3 regions of the Rhodococcus baikonurensis genome follow, and region 1 is predicted to be linked to each of the others. Evidence: riboswitches for the same ligand, from Rfam matches in the RefSeq annotation. Region 1 holds a riboswitch; each other region holds the start of a gene.
The links. Region 1 has a riboswitch for S-adenosylmethionine ahead of ABWI03_RS08895 (putative leader peptide). Riboswitches for the same ligand answer to the same signal wherever they lie in the genome.

Region 1 (5,201 bases):
AGCCACTGCACACCCGAGCTGAACGCGGCCTCGACGTACTGAGCGCCGCGCACCCGCATCACTTCGGCACGCATCACTCGTGCAAAGTTCGCGACCATGCTGACACCGACCGCGATGGCGACGTTGATGGTGCCGAACCCGAGTGCGGTGACAAGGGCCAACGAGAGCAGCAGTGCCGGAATGGACAGCAGCACGTCGACGATGCGCATCAGCACGGCGTCGACGACGCCACCGACAAAGCCCGCGAGCAATCCGATTATCGATCCCGCCACCAATGCGATTCCCACCGCGACCAAGGTCGCGGTCAGGGACAGCGCGGCACCGTGCACGAACCGCGTGTAGAGGTCACGTCCGAGATTGTCGGTTCCGAACCAGTGAGCCAGGCTGGGGCCCTGCAGTTTGTCGGCAGGGACACCGGACAGCGGATCGCCACTGGCGAAGAATCCGGGTGCGACGGCAAAGCCGATGGCAAGCAACACGATCAGCACCGGAATCACCAGACCAGGCTTGCGGATCCAACCGATGGCAGTGGACCTTCGGCGTGAAACCATTGGCTCCTTCGCCTCGACGCTCGAATCGAGGAGTAGGGGTTCGATCAATGTGTCAGACATGGGCCGGCTCCAGATCGGTCGAGCTTTCGATATTCGACTTTTCGGTGTGACTCTTCTTCGTCTGGATGATCCGTGGATCTATCAAGGGGTAGAAGAGGTCGACCGCGAGGTTGACGAGCACGAACACGAGAGAGGCGAACACGACGACTCCCTGCACCACCGGGATGTCCTGCGCCATCACCGACGTCTGAGTCAGACGCCCGACGCCCGCGCGGGAGAACACCGTTTCCACGACCACCGAGCCGGCCAGCAGCGTGCCGACCAGCACTCCGGCGATGGTGAATGCCGGAATACTCGCCAGTCGCAACGCGTGACGGGTCTGCACACGCCACCGGCTTGCGCCCTTGGCGTACGCAGTCTCCACGTGCGGCGAACGTAGCGTCGACTGCAGGCTGGTCGTGAGCACCTGCGCGATCACCGCGCCGGTCGGGATCGCCAAGGTGATCGCCGGAAGAATCACCGTTGCGAAACCTTTGTCGCCGAATGCCGGGAAGATGTGTAGACGGAACGAGAAGAGCTGCAGGAGAATCAAGCCCACCCAGAAAGTAGGCACCGCCACACCCAGCGGCGGCAGCGAGAACAACAGGTTCGCGAGCCACCGCTTGCGGGTGTAGGTAGCGAAGAATGCAATCGCCACTCCGAACAACACGGCCAGAACCAAAGCGGTGGTTGCCAGCACCAGAGTGCTGGGCAGCGCCGAGAAGATGGCGTCCGTCACCGACTGGCCGGTGGAGATGGACGTACCGAAATCACCGCGAAGAGCGTTTGTCAGCGATGTCCAGTACTGCACCCACACCGACTGGTCCAAGCCGTACCGTGCCCGAAGCTGATCGAGGGCAGCCTGATCCACTGCAACACCCTGACCGGACGAGTCGGCAGCCATGCTGACCGGATCGCTCGGCAAGAGGAACAGAATCACGAACGAGATGGTGAAGGCGGCCCACAGAACCACTGCGGCCTGGCCCAGTCGGGTGAGTACGTATCGAGTCATGATTACTTACCCGACAACCATGCGTCGTAGAACTGCAGTCGTGAGGAGGCTTCGAAGTTCAGGTCCTGCACACTCGATCCGGCGCCGATAGCCTGCGAGAGCTCGATGGTCGGAATGGAGAGTCCACGGTCGAGGATCAATTCCTGTGCGGTGGATACCAGTTCACCGCGTTGGCCGTTGTCCGTGGCTGCAAGCTGGTCTGTGAGTACCTTGTCGAGCTCCGGATCTGCTCCGCGGCGGTTCAGGTTGCGACCCTCGGTGCTGAACGATGCCCGCAGGATGTCGGCATCCGCGCGAGTGCTGTTGTAGTACAGCGAATCGTAATCACCCGACACCCCCTTCTCGGTCCATTCACCGTTCGAGACCAGGTTGAGCTGCAAGTCGACGCCGACCTTCTTGAGCTGCTGCTGTACGAGCTCGAGGATTGCCTGGTTACCCGAGAACACCGGACTGAAGGTGACGCTGAAAGTGAGCTTCTGCCCGTCCTTCTCGCGGATACCGTCGCTGCCGGTCTTCCAACCGGTCGCGTCGAGGAGCTTCGCCGACTTGTCGGCGTCGTACGTCACGACACTGGATTCGTCGCTGTAGAGCGGAGTGGTGTGAGCCAACGGGCTCGTGGCCGGGAAGAACGACGGATCCAGAACGGTATCGACGAGTTCTTGGCGGTTGATCGCGGGGATGATGGCCTGGCGAACAGCCTGATCGGCGAGAACGCCGCGACTGACGTTGGGCTGGAAGAAGAAGCTCACACCCGGGTTCGGCCTTGTGAGGATTCGTCCACCGGCGCCCTCGATCTGCGGCGCATCCTGTGGAAGCGCATCGCTGACCGCATCGAGCTGGCCGGAGGCCACGCTGCCTGCCCGCACACCGGATTCGGGGACCACCGTGAAGTCGACGCCGTCGAGGTAGGCCTCGCCCTGATGCGCGACCGCGTCCGACGCCCAGTTGTATCCCGCACGCTTGGCGATCTTGACGCTCTTGTCCTGCTGCCAGTCGGTGTAGACGAACGGGCCGGACGCGATCACCGCTGCACCGGGGCAACGCTGCTCGGAAGCCAGCGCGGTGGTGGAATCTGCGAGGATCCCGAGCTGCGGCGTCGAAGTTGCTTGCAGGAACTGAACATTGGGTCCGGAGAAATTGATCTTCGCCGTGTGGGCATCTACGACGTCGGTACCGGTGTACGCGGACAGGTAACTCTTCGCCAACGACGCGTTCGGTCCGAGATTCTTGACCGAGTCGAAGGTCTTCTTCACCGAATCCGCCGTCACCGGGGTGCCGTCGCTGAAGGTGGCGTCGTCGCGAAGAACGAACGTGAAGCTCGCGGCGTCGGGGCTGATCTCCCAACTCTTGGCGAGCCACGGGGTGATCTCTCCGGTGTCGGGATTTTGATCGGTCAGCGAATCCACCACGGTCCGAGTGACATACACGGTCTGGTTACTGCCGGCCTGGGCCGGATCGGCGCAGGTCGGCGCCTGTGACAGTCCGTAGCGAAGGGTTCCGCCGGACTGCGCGGGACCCGCGTCGGCCGCGCTGTCACTTCCGTTGCTGCTGCAACCGGCGAGGACGGTGCCGAGAACCGTGACAGCACCGATACCGGCGATGACGGTCGCGCGTTTACGGGCACCGAATGAGGGCGAAGACACCAAGAACTCCTAAAGAGGCATGCCGAAGAGCGCACCCGCCGCCTGAGACGAAAAAGGCGATCGAGCACGAATCACTTGTGAGAGAGAAGAAAACAGACTTGTCGACGACTCGCCTGAGTGTGAATGACTGACCGAGGTCAGTTGGTACAGAAAGATCCCGCGGTGCGGCACAGGTCTACGTGACGACGCGACCAGGCGGTATCGAAACCGCCTTCGACTGCCTTCATTTCGTGTTCCTCCATCGGTCCTGGCGGTAGCACCCGCACCCGATCACTCGGGGGGTTGCTGCGACTTCAATGAGCCAGGTCTCTCGGTCGCTCTGGATGGTCGTTCGCAAGTGTACGAGGTCAAACCCGGGTGTTGTCAACCCGGTCGGTAGGAATTGCTGCTCGAGTCACATTTTCGAGCACCCGAAGCTGCTTCTCGAACGGGTGGACGCCCACTTCTTCGGGCGAGAGCGAAGCGTCGTAAAGCGGTGTGTATCCACTGGACAGATACAGCGCGACGGCCTCCGGTTGCCGAGGACCCGTCGTGAGGAACACCCGGCCGTATCCGCGAAGCTCGATCTCTCGTTCCAACTCACGAACGACGGCCTTGCCTAGGCCACGCTTCCGATAGTCGACCGACGTCCAGATTCTCTTCAGTTCCGCAGTGGTGGAATCGAATTGACGAAACGCACCGCCGGCGATCGGCCGGCCGTCGTGGGTGAGCACCAACAGCGCTCCCTGTGGGTATGCAAATTCTTCTGCCGGATACGTCGTGAGATCCTCGAGCATCGCTTCGCGAGTCCCGCCGTAACGCGAACTGTATTCGAGGGCCAACTCCGCGATCAGTGGAGCTGCCAAGGGGTCGTCCTGCGAGACCGAGTAGACCTCTACCGCGCCGATACCCGCGAGCTGCCGAGTCCCGAGCTCCAGTGCCACAACACTTTCCTCCATGAATCTGGTCAACGCTCCCCCAGCCGAAAAACTTCCGGAGCGAGAGTGGTTCCGTCGACAAGGTCCGATACGAGTTCACCCAAGGCCGGACCGAATTTGAATCCATGCCCCGAGAATCCCGCTGCCACCGTGACGGCGCCGACTCGGTCGACGACGAAGTTACTGTCAGGTGTGCTCGTGTACAGGCACGTGATCGATTCCACCCGGGTGGAATCGACGCCGGGCAACCACGACTCGGCGTACTCCACCAATCGTTGCTCTCCGGCTGAGTCAGGGGTGTAGTCGCGGGTCTGCGGAGTCACCACCGGCCCGGTCGCGTGTTCACCGATCTTGATGCCGTCCTCGGAACCGAGTCCGTAGATCCCCGCAGTCTCCAACTGCGCACCGGTGTGGTGAACGAAACTCGGCCACTCGACTCCGGGATCGAGCGGTGCGAAGTGCGCCGGTTGTTCCTGTGTCGTGCGTAGCGTCGGCAGCACGATCTCGGAACCGAGACCGCTGTCTGCGATCAGGTCCTCAGTCCACGCACCAGCGGCGATCACGACCTGACGAGCTGCGAGTGTTCCGCCGTCCGTCACCACGTCCACGCCGTACGACGCACGTGCAAGCGCCAACACCCGAACGTCGTGACGGACCTCGGCACCGGCGAACACCGCTCCCGCTTTCAGCGCGGTCACGGCTCGGTCCGCGTGCAACCGGCCCGCATCGGGGTGATGGAGCACGGTGGTGTCGAATCGCAGCCCCGGCCAGCGGGCGGACGCCTCGGCAGGAGTGAGAATCTCGCCCTTGATACCCGCCTCGAGAAGTATCTGCGCCTTGGACTGCACTGCCTGCGGCAGACCGTGATCGACGGCACCGGTCAGTTCCAGGAACCCGATGTCCGTGGTGGCCTCCAACTCCCGCCACAACGGCAGAGCGTCGGCCGCCAACCCTGTGTACAGGTGATTGTCGTACGCCTGACGGTAGATGCGCGACGTACCGTGCGACGCACCGTGCTTGTGCCCCGGCCCGAACTGTT
Region 2 (5,201 bases), on a different contig from region 1:
GGCAAGTACGCGCCCATCCCTTCGTGAATGTTTCCGGTCACCGGGAACGTGCTGTGCGTCACTCCGCCGTGAACTTCACTATTAGCCGGTTGCGGCCGATCCCTGGTCGCGTCTACTGGAAGTGAGGTGGAATACCTGTGTCGCACTCGAGATCTTGGCGTATCGGGAAAGTGAGCCGTGCCGCCGTCGCGGTGCTCGGTGCCGGCGTCTTGTTGGTGGGCTGCGCGAGTAGCAACGACGACAGCGGAACCGACACACCGACTGCGTCGGGTGACGTCGTGACCGGCATGGTCAACGAGCAACCAGATCCGGGGAGTGCAGTCGCCGGCGGGACCATGACGTACGGCGTGCAGGTACTCGTTCCCTCACTCGACCCGACCAAGACTGCCGCCCGCGGCGGTTCCGGTGGAGAGGCGTTCGCAGCTGTCTACGACGTCTTGATGAGCTACGACACTGCCAGCGGAGAATTCGAGCCCAAGCTTGCCGAATCGCTCGCGACCGCTGACGACGGAGCCACCTGGACTCTGAAACTTCGCGACGGTGTGAAGTTCAGCGACGGCACCACCCTGGACGCCAACGCGGTGATCGCGAGTATCGATCGGTACAACGCAGGCAAGGGCAACGGCGCCGAGCTCTGGCTGGCTTCAGTGGAATCGGCGCAGGCAAGCGATCCGACGACGGTCGTGTTCAAGCTGAAGACGCCGTGGATGCGCTTCCCGTCGATGCTCGCTCTCGGTCACGGGATGATCGTCGCCCCGAGTTCGCAGCAAGGCGACAAGTTCACCGCTGTCGGAGCCGGGCCCTTCACCGAAGATCTCTTCACTCCGAGCGTCGAGCGAGTTTTCAAGGCCAACCCGTCCTACTACGGCGGGGCTCCGAAGCTGGACAAGTTGCGAATGGTCGCCCTCAACGGTCCGCAGGCCAATCTCGAATCGTTGAACAGCGGTCAGCTCGATGTCGCGTACATTCGTGGCCTCACGTCGGCGATCAATTCCGCCAAGTCCGCTGGTTACCCCGGCTACATCGACGTGCTCAATGCCGGTAGTGCCGAGATCGTCAACAACCGTGAAGGCCGACCGGGCTCGGATGTTCGCGTCCGCCAGGCTATCGGCTACGCGCTCGACACCACGTTGATCGATCAGCGCGTGGAAAATGGTGAGGGACTGCCGGGCTCGGAGTTGTTCGGTCCGACGTCCCAATGGCATGTTGACACACCAGGTATCGCCTACGACCCCGAGAAGGCGAAGGAACTACTGAATCAGGCAAAGGCCGACGGGTACGACGGCACTCTCGACTACACCGTCCTGAGTGAGCCCAAGGATCATGCGATCGGTCTCGCCGTGCAGTCACTGTTGCAGGCCGTCGGGTTCGATGTGAACTTGATCTTGGCCAACAATGCCGGCGACATCGTGCAGAACGTCTACGTCAAGCACGATTTCGACCTCGCGCACGCGGGCATCGGAATGTACGAGTCGATTCTCGATCTCGGATTGTTCTCCACGACCAACAGCACCTCGATGGCGAACACTGCTGGATACGCGAACCCCGCGATGGACCAGCTGATCGCAGATCTTCAACAGGCCAAGGACAACTCGTCGACCCTGGCGGTCATCGGCAAGATCCAGACACTGTGGAACGAGACGGTTCCGTCCGCACCGATCGGCGGACTGACATCGTTCTGGGCCTGGCAGAAGAACGTTCACGGTGTCGTTCCCACAGCTACCGGAATCATGCTGTTCGACCAGGCCTGGCTGGGCGCGAAGTAGATCAACTGCTGCCCTCCAGGCGAGCCCCGTCCGACGCGAGTCGGGCGGGGCTCGTTCTCTTTCGACGTCCAGCATCAACGATGCAACCCTTTCGATCAGTGTGATTCAATTGAAATAGGTTGTAGGTCAATAGGATTCGTCAAGCGTGATTTGACTTGTCCAGTGTGGCCCGCATAGATTGCATCCACCATCCAGAGTGGCTGAGAGACCTGGCTCGATGATGCCGCAGCAACCCGCTACCTAACCGCAGTGTGGGTGCTACCGCCAGGACCGATGGAGGACACATGACTGTATTTGCCGTGGGTATCGAACTGGACGGCGAGGGCACTCACCCCGCCGCCTGGCGCCGAAGTTCGCACCGCCCGGATCAGCTGCTCACGGGTAAGACCGTGCGCGATCGCGTCGCGGCTGCCGAGAATGCGGGCTTCACCTTCGCGACGTTCGACGATTCCATCCTTCCGCCGAGTGGCGACGTCGTCGGCCGGATCGACGCCGTCTCGCGGGCGTCGTACGTGGCGGCGACGACCAGCACGATCGGGTTGGTCCCCGTCGTCGGGACCACGTACGCCGAACCATTCCACACGTCTTCGCAATTGGCGACGCTCGACTACTCCTCCCGTGGGCGCGGTGGCTGGCTGGCTGTTCCGGTCGAAGACGAAGCTGCGGCGAAGGCGTGGGGGAGAGCTCCGGTGACAACGGAGTCGGCGCGTCAGCAGGAGCAGCGGGATTCGGTCACGGTCGTGACCGATCTCTGGGATTCGTGGGAGGACGACGCCGTCGTCCGTGACTATCTCAGCGGACGGTTCCTCGAGCGCGATCGTCTGCATTACGTCAATTTCGAGGGTGACACGTTCTCGGTGAAGGGGCCCGCAATCGTTCCGCGACCGCCGCAAGGTCAGTTGGTGGTGTTCGGACGCTACGGAGAAATCGATCCACGCCAGGCGGATGTCGTTCTCGTTTCCGGTGATTCGGTGGAGGCTGTTACACAGTCGGCCGCCAAGGCGCGCGATGAGGGCGCGTCATTGGTGGTCGTCGAGGTCGATGTGGCATTCGATACGCCCAATCTGTCTGCGGCGCAGCGGTTGATCGAGCTGAACTCGCACGGGAAAGCCGTCGACAGTGGACGACTGCTCCTCGCTGCAGATCCAGGGGAGGCGGCCGTAGTTCTGAGGGAGTTGGCTGGGCACCTCGACGGGGTTCATGTCCACGCTCTCGTGATCGACGAGGACCTTCCGGTGCTGGCCAAATTCGTTCTTCCGGCGCTGTCCAAGGCCGGGCTGACGCGACGCCCGGTTCCGGGATCGACCCTGAGGGGCAACCTCGGTCTGCAGCGGCCCGCAAATCGATTTGCCCACTCCTCCTGACTTGACTTCGCGCTAAGGATATTTCGGCCATGACTGCATCACGCTCCGCCGTACCTCGACCCGACGCTCACGTTCACTTCGGCGTCTTCTTCCAAGGGGTCAACCACACCACCATCTGGTCCGATTCCGCCAGTGGTTCCCAGATCGACTTCGAGACGTTTCGGCGGTTGGTACTCACCGCCGAGCGAGGCCTGTTCGACGCCTTCTTCCTCGGTGAGGGCCTTCGCCTCCGCGAACAGAACGGCAAGATTCTCGACCTCGATATCGCCGGCCGCCCCGACGCCATCGCGCAGTTGGCCGCACTCGCCGGTATCACCGACAAGATCGGGTTGGTCGCGACGCAGAACACCACGTACAACGAACCGGCCGACCTCGCGCGTCGACTCTCCGGCCTCGATCTGCTTTCCGGTGGACGGGCTGGCTGGAACGCGGTGACCACCGACAACGCGTGGACTGGAGAGAACTTCCGTCGTGGTGGCTTCCTCGATCACGCCCTACGCTACGAGCGTGCCGGGCAGTTCATCGAAACCGCGCGGGCACTGTGGGATTCGTGGGCCGACGACGCGATCTCGGACTCTCGCACGTCCGAGCACTGGTCGAGTCCGGGAGCCGTCGGCGACGTACGCAAGCAGACTTCGCAGTTCGACATCTCCGTGACGCCGACCCTTCCCCGAAGCCGCCAGGGGCATCCGGTCATCTTCCAAGCGGGCGATTCGCCGAGTGGACGCGATTTCGCGGCGACACATGCAGATGTCATATTCTCCCGACACGGGACGCATTTCGACGGCGCTCTCGACTTCGCGGAGGACATTCGGGCTCGGTTGCGCAGAGCCGGACGACCGGAGGACGACGTCAAGATCTTGCCCAGCACACAGATCGTGTTGGCGGAGAACGAGTCCGAGGTCGAGGAGAAAGCGCGGTGGGTCCTCGAAGGCCAGTTCACCGGTCAGACTGCCCTGTCTCTGGTCGGACTGGTGTGGGGGAAGGATCTGTCCGATCGAGACCCGGACGGTCCACTGCCCGAAGAAGATCCGGTTGCCCGCCCCGTTTCCGAGACACGCGGTTCAGCGCGGGACGGCAACGACCCCATTGCGATCGCGCGTGAATGGCGGGCGCTCGCGGAGGCAAAGAACCTGTCCCTGCGTCAGGTCGCCATCGAGACCTCGCAGCGTTCGGGTTTTGCGGGCACTCCCGGCCAGGTGGCCGACCAGTTGGTGCATTGGGTGCGCAACGGAGCGTCGGACGGCTTCAACATTTCGCCGTACCTGGTGCCGACCGGGTTGGACGAGATCGTCGACTGGTTGATCCCGGAGTTGCAGGAGCGTGGGGCGTATCGCACCGAGTACTCCACGTCGACGCTGCGAGAGCACCTGGGTCTGCGGCCGCCGCTCACGCGTCGGGCTCCGTCCGAAGCTGCGGGGTAACGGGTCCTGTCGCACACGGTCACAGCGACGGCCGAATCCACCAAGCTCGATTCGGCCGTCCGCTGGGAGATTGTCGTTTGCGTCGCCGCGGGTTTCACCACTCTTCTCGATTCGGCGGTGCTCGGAATCGGAGTTCCGTCCATCCGTGCGTCACTGGGCGCGTCGACCTCCGAAGTGCAGTGGATCCTCGCGAGCTATTCGCTTACTTTCGGCTTGGCCCTGGTGCCGGCGGGCCGACTCGGTGACGTCGTCGGGCGTCGACGCTTGTTCTTGTCGGGGCTGAGCATTTTCGCGGTGATGGGAATCCTCGGAGCGTGTGCGTCGGACCCGTCGATGATCGTGTCGGCCCGGCTGGGGCAAGGGATCGGCGCAGGCACCATCAGTTCGCAGGTGCTCGGCATCATCACCGACCGGGTGTCCGGAAAGGCTCGGGCGAAGGCGTTGGGCGCGTACAGCACCGCGGGTGGGCTGGCCGGCGTTTCCGGACCGATCCTCGGTGGCGTTCTGCTGAAGTATTCCGACGCCGACTTCGGATGGCGGTTGCTTCTCGTTCTCAATGTGCCGTTTGCCGTGATCACTCTGATGTTGGCATTTCGCTTTCTGCGCCGTGATCGGACCACCCGATCAGGCGCGTCGATCGATCCGGT
Region 3 (5,201 bases), on a different contig from region 1:
CGATGCCGACGGGATGGGACGGGCATTTCCTCAGCTCGAAATGGAAACCTTTTCGGTGTACGGGATTTCGGCCAGCCCGCTCGCCATGGCGAACGAGCACGACGAGGTGGCGATCTTCGAGACCGGCAGCGACAACAGCAGATTGGAAGGTCTCGCCCGCGGGGTGACGTCGAGGTTCGGTGGGATGGCGCACATCGCTCAGTACTCGATGACGGGTGCAGATGTGAAGCGCACGGCTATCCCACGAACTCTGTCATTGGCCCTGACCATCGGTCGGTCCATCAGGGCTTCGCGTGAGCAGCGGGTGGACCCCGTCCAGGCGCTGGTGGACAGTCTGTCCGACACGCTCTACGGATACGGGCGAGTTCTCTTTCACGGCAAGGTGATCGATGTCGACCGGCGAACCGATGAGGGGTTCGCTCGGGGTTCGGTGCGGATCGCCGGCGTCGGAGACGAAGAGCTGGAAGTCCAGTTCCAGAACGAGAATCTGATCGCCCTGCATTCCGGAGTACTGCATTCTGGGGTACTGCAATCCGGAGTGCTGGTGGCCATCGTGCCTGACTTGATCTGCATCGTCGAGGCCGACACTGCCGAACCCATCACCACCGAGGGCTTGCGGTACGGGCAGCGCGTCGCGGTCATCGGGATCGCGACTCCACCCATCATGAGAACACCCGAGGCACTGGCGGTCTTCGGTCCGGCGAGTTTCGGACTCGATCGGCCGTTCCGGCCGGTGGAGACGCTCGAGCAACCCGTGCTGGCAGAATAACGAGCCGTGAGCAGCCTGCACGCGGTCCGGGAGGCCGACCTCGACGCGATCGCAGCGGGGGCGGTGGTCTTGGGCTGCGGCGGGGGCGGCGATCCACGCCTGTTCGTGGAGATGCTTCGTCCACTCATTGCGTCCACTTCGGTAGAGGTCGTCGCGCCGGAGAAGTTGCCCGACGGGGCACTGGTCATGCCGCTGGGAATCGTCGGATCGGCTCTGGCTTTGGAGGAGCAATTGCCATCCGGGCGTGAGTTTTCCGATACTGCAGCAGCTTTGACTCGGTGGACCGGGAAGCGTCCGACCGCAGTGATGACGTTCGAAGGCGGTGGACTCAACGCTCTTTCCGGCATTGCGGCGGCGCTGGCGTTGGGAGTTCCCGTCGTCGACGCGGACCTGCTCGGTCGGGCGATGCCGCGGCTCGATCACTTCTCTCTCGCCGCAGCCGGATTGGAATTGTGCCCGGTCACCCTCGCCCAGCCAGGCGGCCTGATCACCGTTATTGACGGAGTGGATGTGCTGGGCGCCGAGGTAGCAGTGCGCTCTCTGATCGGGCGAACCAGCGGTTGGGGCGCTCTGGCGATCGCGTCGATCGATGCGCGGACCGTGCGGGAGGCCTGTATTCCGGGAACTCTCTCCCGAGCGCACGAACTGGGGCAGCATATCGGTGCCCTCGGCAGTTGGCAGGAGATCGCCGGAAGCGCCGGAGCGCGGGTGCTGGGGACAGGCCGAGTGCGTGCGGTGCGTCGTAGCCGCCCGGGCGCAGACGATCGTCGAGGCAACGTGATTCTCGAACACGATTCTGCGGTGATGCGAGTCGAATTCGAGAGTGAATTCCTGACCGTCGCGTTGGATGGCGAGATGATCGCAACATGCCCGGACATCGTGACGCTGCTCGACGTCCGGACCGGTGCCTTCGTCTCGTGTGAATCCGTGCACCAGGGTCAGGATGTAGCTGTCTTGGTCCTGCCCGGCCCACCGTGGTGGGCGGACGAGGTGGGCAGATTGAAGGTTGTCGGCCCGCGGGCGTTCGGAATCGACCATGACGCGGTGCTGATGGAGGCGCGATGAGCGCGAGTGTTTCGGCGTTGCTGAACAACCCGGTCTTTGTCGGGTTGTATCGACTCGCGGGCGAGGGCGACCCCGTCGTCACGACAGTGGGGGCACTCACCGGCGAATCGGCACAGTCGGCGGAGGCAGTGTCGGGTGCGGCGGGTTCGGGATCGGTTCTGGTGATTCTCGATCGAATCGATGTGGGGGAGTGGAGATTCGATGCGCTCCTTCGACGCACGGCAGCGACCGGGTGCCAGGTAGTCGCTGTTCACAGCACTGCGGCCGGGGATGTGAGTCTCTCGTTGCTCGCGGATCGGCTCGGGCTGGTGGTGCTCGGGGTCTCCGACCCTTGGCAGTTCAGCGTGGATCTTCGTGATCTTCTCTCGAATTCGCGTGCGGTGATGGCTGACGCAGTACTGCGGGCGACACACGCGGGCCAACGAGCCGGCGGAAGCGTCGAGAATCTTCTGTCGGTGTTACTGAACACCTTTCAGCGTTCGTTCATTCTCCTGGACTCGTCCGGACGTCCGCTGACGGGCGCTGAGCTCTTGTCAGAGGCTGATCGAGCAGGCGCGGGTACTTTGTCGGGTCGTGGGGCACCGACCACCGTCGAGTTGGACTCCGGTGGGGTCCTGATCGCGTGCCCGGTGATGTCCGGCGCGGCCAGAGAGCCCTGGCTGGCTGTACTGCTTCCGGTGCGACAGAGCGTCGAAGAGGCCTCTCTCTCAGTGGTTCTCGACGTTGCCTCGTTGGCTGTCGGGCACCGCCTGGCCGTTGCACGCATGGTCGACGAGCGTGAAGCGCGCCGGCGCAGCGCGTTGCTCGGTGAACTGATCGACACGTCCGCAGACGCCACACCCGGACTGCTCCGGCGCGCACTCGACGCGGGTTGGGTGCTGGACGGATGGCACATCGGCATCAAAGTCCTGGCGGTGGGTGAGGTCGACCTGGTCGCCAGGCGCAGTGAAGTTGCAGACGCCCTCGCCGCCGAGGGGATCGACGCCACTGTCGTCGAACAGGCTGACGGCTGGGCGGCGTGGACGACTCTGCCAGGTGAGCCGCGTCCGGAGGCGATCACCAGGATTGCCGAGAGTATTCGTGCAGGTCAAGCCCGATTGGGGCCCACCATGGAGACATGGGTGGGAGTGGGACGCGCGCACGATGGGCCAGCCGGAATCGGAGCGTCTCTGTCGGAGGCGGGGGATGCCTCTCGGCTCGCCGGTTCCCGGTCGCAAACGGGCCGATTCCTGCACGTGGACCGGCTGGGGTTGGCGCAGTTGCTACTGGCGTGGACGCGAACCGACACGTTTCAGCCCGCGGCCGCGGCACTGCTCGCGCCGCTACGAGATGCGAGTGGGGAGTTGCTGGAGACGCTCTCGACGTACCTCGACGAAGAATCGTCTCTGGCTCATACCGCCACTCGAATGGGCTTGCACCGCAACACCGTATCGAGTCGTATCGATCGAATTCAGCGACTTCTCTCGGTGGATCTGGCCGATCCGGAAACCAGGCTTGCGCTCCACCTCGCCTGTCGGACGATCGCGCCGTGACGACGGTCTTCCCAGCTTCGTCTTGACAAGCACGGGAGGTTCCTGCCATCCTCGTTGCCAGGTCACGAGTACCAGTGTTCAGCCCCGGCTTGCTGGTCGGCAACCCTCCTCCGCGGTGGGGTGCTCCGGGTGACGACCCGGCTGCGTTCGAAAACGAATGCGGCAAGCGCGGACTCTTCCGGGGCCATCTCCCGACGAACGAGTCCTTGAACGTGAGGATTGTCTTCGATGACTGCTGTATTGAGTGCCGACACCTGCTGCACCGCTCCGATCGCCAAGGTTTCGGGTGCCGACCTGCAGGTTCCGCTGGTTCAGGGCGGCGAATGCTCCTACGCCAACTTCGACTACGCCGCGAGCGCGCCGGCATTGGCCCAGGTCACCGACCGTATCGCCGAGTTGTTGCCGACGTACGCCAGTGTTCACCGCGGTGCCGGCTACGCGTCCCGGATCTCCACGCTCACCTACGAGAACGCTCGTGAATCCGTTGCCCGTTTCGTGAACTGTGCCGACGATCAGGTCGTCGTCTTCACGCGGAACACCACTGATTCGCTGAACTTGCTGGCCCAGTGCGTCCCCGGCAGCACCGTTGTCCTCGACGTCGAGCATCACGCAAACCTGTTGCCGTGGAACGACGCTCGTATCGTCACCGCTGCAGACACCATCGAAGAGACGATCGAGCGGCTGATCGGTGAACTGTGCACCAAGCCTGCTGCGCTGCTCGCAATCACCGGCGCCTCCAACGTGACCGGCGAGATCCTGCCGATTGCACGCTTGGCCGACATCGCGCACCGTTGCGGCGCACGTATTCTCGTCGACGCTGCTCAGTTGGCTCCCCACCGTCGCATCGACCTGCAGGAATGCGGCGTCGACTACGCGGCGTTCTCGGGCCACAAGCTCTACGCGCCGTTCGGCGCCGGCGTACTGGTCGGACGCCGTGACTGGCTCGACGAAGCTCAGCCGTACCTCGCCGGCGGAGGCGCCGTGCGTGAGGTGACCGTCGAGTCCACCGAATGGGCTTGCGCGCCTGCACGTCATGAGGCCGGTTCCCCCAACGTGCTCGGTGCGGCAGCAATCGCGACCGCATGCGAAACCCTGCACGCCCTGGACTTCGACGTCATCGCCGAGCATGAGAAGGCACTCACCGCACAGCTCACCTACGGATTATCCGCCATCGAGGGAGTCTCGTTGGTGCGACTGTGGAACGACGCACCGGACGCCGTCGGAATCGTCACCTTCACCGTCGACGGATTCGAAGCCGGCGAGATCGCCGCATTCCTGTCCGCAGAACACGGCATCGGAGTTCGCGACGGTCGCTTCTGCGCACACCCGGTTCTCGCGCGCCTCGGTCTCTCCGGCGGCGCCGTCCGCGCCAGCCTCGGGCTCGGTAGCAGTTCGGACGACGTGACGCGCTTGGTCGACGCCGTGAACATCCTGGTTTCGAATCAGCGTGATTGGAAGTACGCGAAGACGGCCGGAGCGTGGAACCCCGTGCCCGAGACCCGCCCCTTCCTCGGAGCTGCCGACGACAACGCCGGCGCAGCCGAGTGCGTCTGAGCTGAGCTCGGTCCCCGAAAACTCGAATGGACAACTAGCATGGCAGCCATGGCACCAGCGGATTTTCCCGCCACCCCTTCGAGAGTGAGCATCACTCTCGGTCAGTGGTGCCGTCGTCATGTCGATCTGTGCCGTACCTCGTCAGGAATGTGTTCGAGCTGACGATTCGTCTCGCTCATCCCACACTTTTCTGATTTTCGGAGGTCGCACATGTCTTCACTCGCTTCGCATTCTCTGCACGTGGCGGTCGAGTTGACCGGATCCGGTCACCATCCGGCCGC

Region 2: linked by a shared signal. The riboswitch ahead of ABWI03_RS00195 (LLM class flavin-dependent oxidoreductase) and the one ahead of ABWI03_RS08895 (putative leader peptide) in region 1 are both predicted to bind S-adenosylmethionine.
Region 3: linked by a shared signal. The riboswitch ahead of ABWI03_RS26150 (aminotransferase class V-fold PLP-dependent enzyme) and the one ahead of ABWI03_RS08895 (putative leader peptide) in region 1 are both predicted to bind S-adenosylmethionine.

What each region holds. Positions count from the first base shown of each region.
Region 1 is NZ_JBEUOQ010000003.1:268,057-273,257, reverse strand. Features, by position in the region: gene ABWI03_RS08910 (ABC transporter permease) at 1-611, opposite strand, end outside; gene ABWI03_RS08905 (ABC transporter permease) at 604-1,602, opposite strand; gene ABWI03_RS08900 (ABC transporter substrate-binding protein) at 1,605-3,245, opposite strand; gene ABWI03_RS08895 (putative leader peptide) at 3,383-3,472, opposite strand; SAM riboswitch class I at 3,481-3,575, opposite strand; gene ABWI03_RS08890 (GNAT family N-acetyltransferase) at 3,593-4,183, opposite strand; gene ABWI03_RS08885 (FAD-dependent oxidoreductase) at 4,192-5,201, opposite strand, start outside.
Region 2 is NZ_JBEUOQ010000001.1:40,809-46,009, reverse strand. Features, by position in the region: gene ABWI03_RS00200 (ABC transporter substrate-binding protein) at 171-1,766, shown strand; SAM riboswitch class I at 1,951-2,046, shown strand; gene ABWI03_RS00195 (LLM class flavin-dependent oxidoreductase) at 2,051-3,130, shown strand; gene ABWI03_RS00190 (NtaA/DmoA family FMN-dependent monooxygenase) at 3,160-4,554, shown strand; gene ABWI03_RS00185 (MFS transporter) at 4,624-5,201, shown strand, end outside.
Region 3 is NZ_JBEUOQ010000014.1:24,835-30,035, forward strand. Features, by position in the region: gene ABWI03_RS26135 (S-methyl thiohydantoin desulfurase family protein) at 1-769, shown strand, start outside; gene ABWI03_RS26140 (DUF917 domain-containing protein) at 776-1,834, shown strand; gene ABWI03_RS26145 (PucR family transcriptional regulator) at 1,831-3,366, shown strand; SAM riboswitch class IV at 3,427-3,541, shown strand; gene ABWI03_RS26150 (aminotransferase class V-fold PLP-dependent enzyme) at 3,595-4,920, shown strand; gene ABWI03_RS26155 (LLM class oxidoreductase) at 5,131-5,201, shown strand, end outside.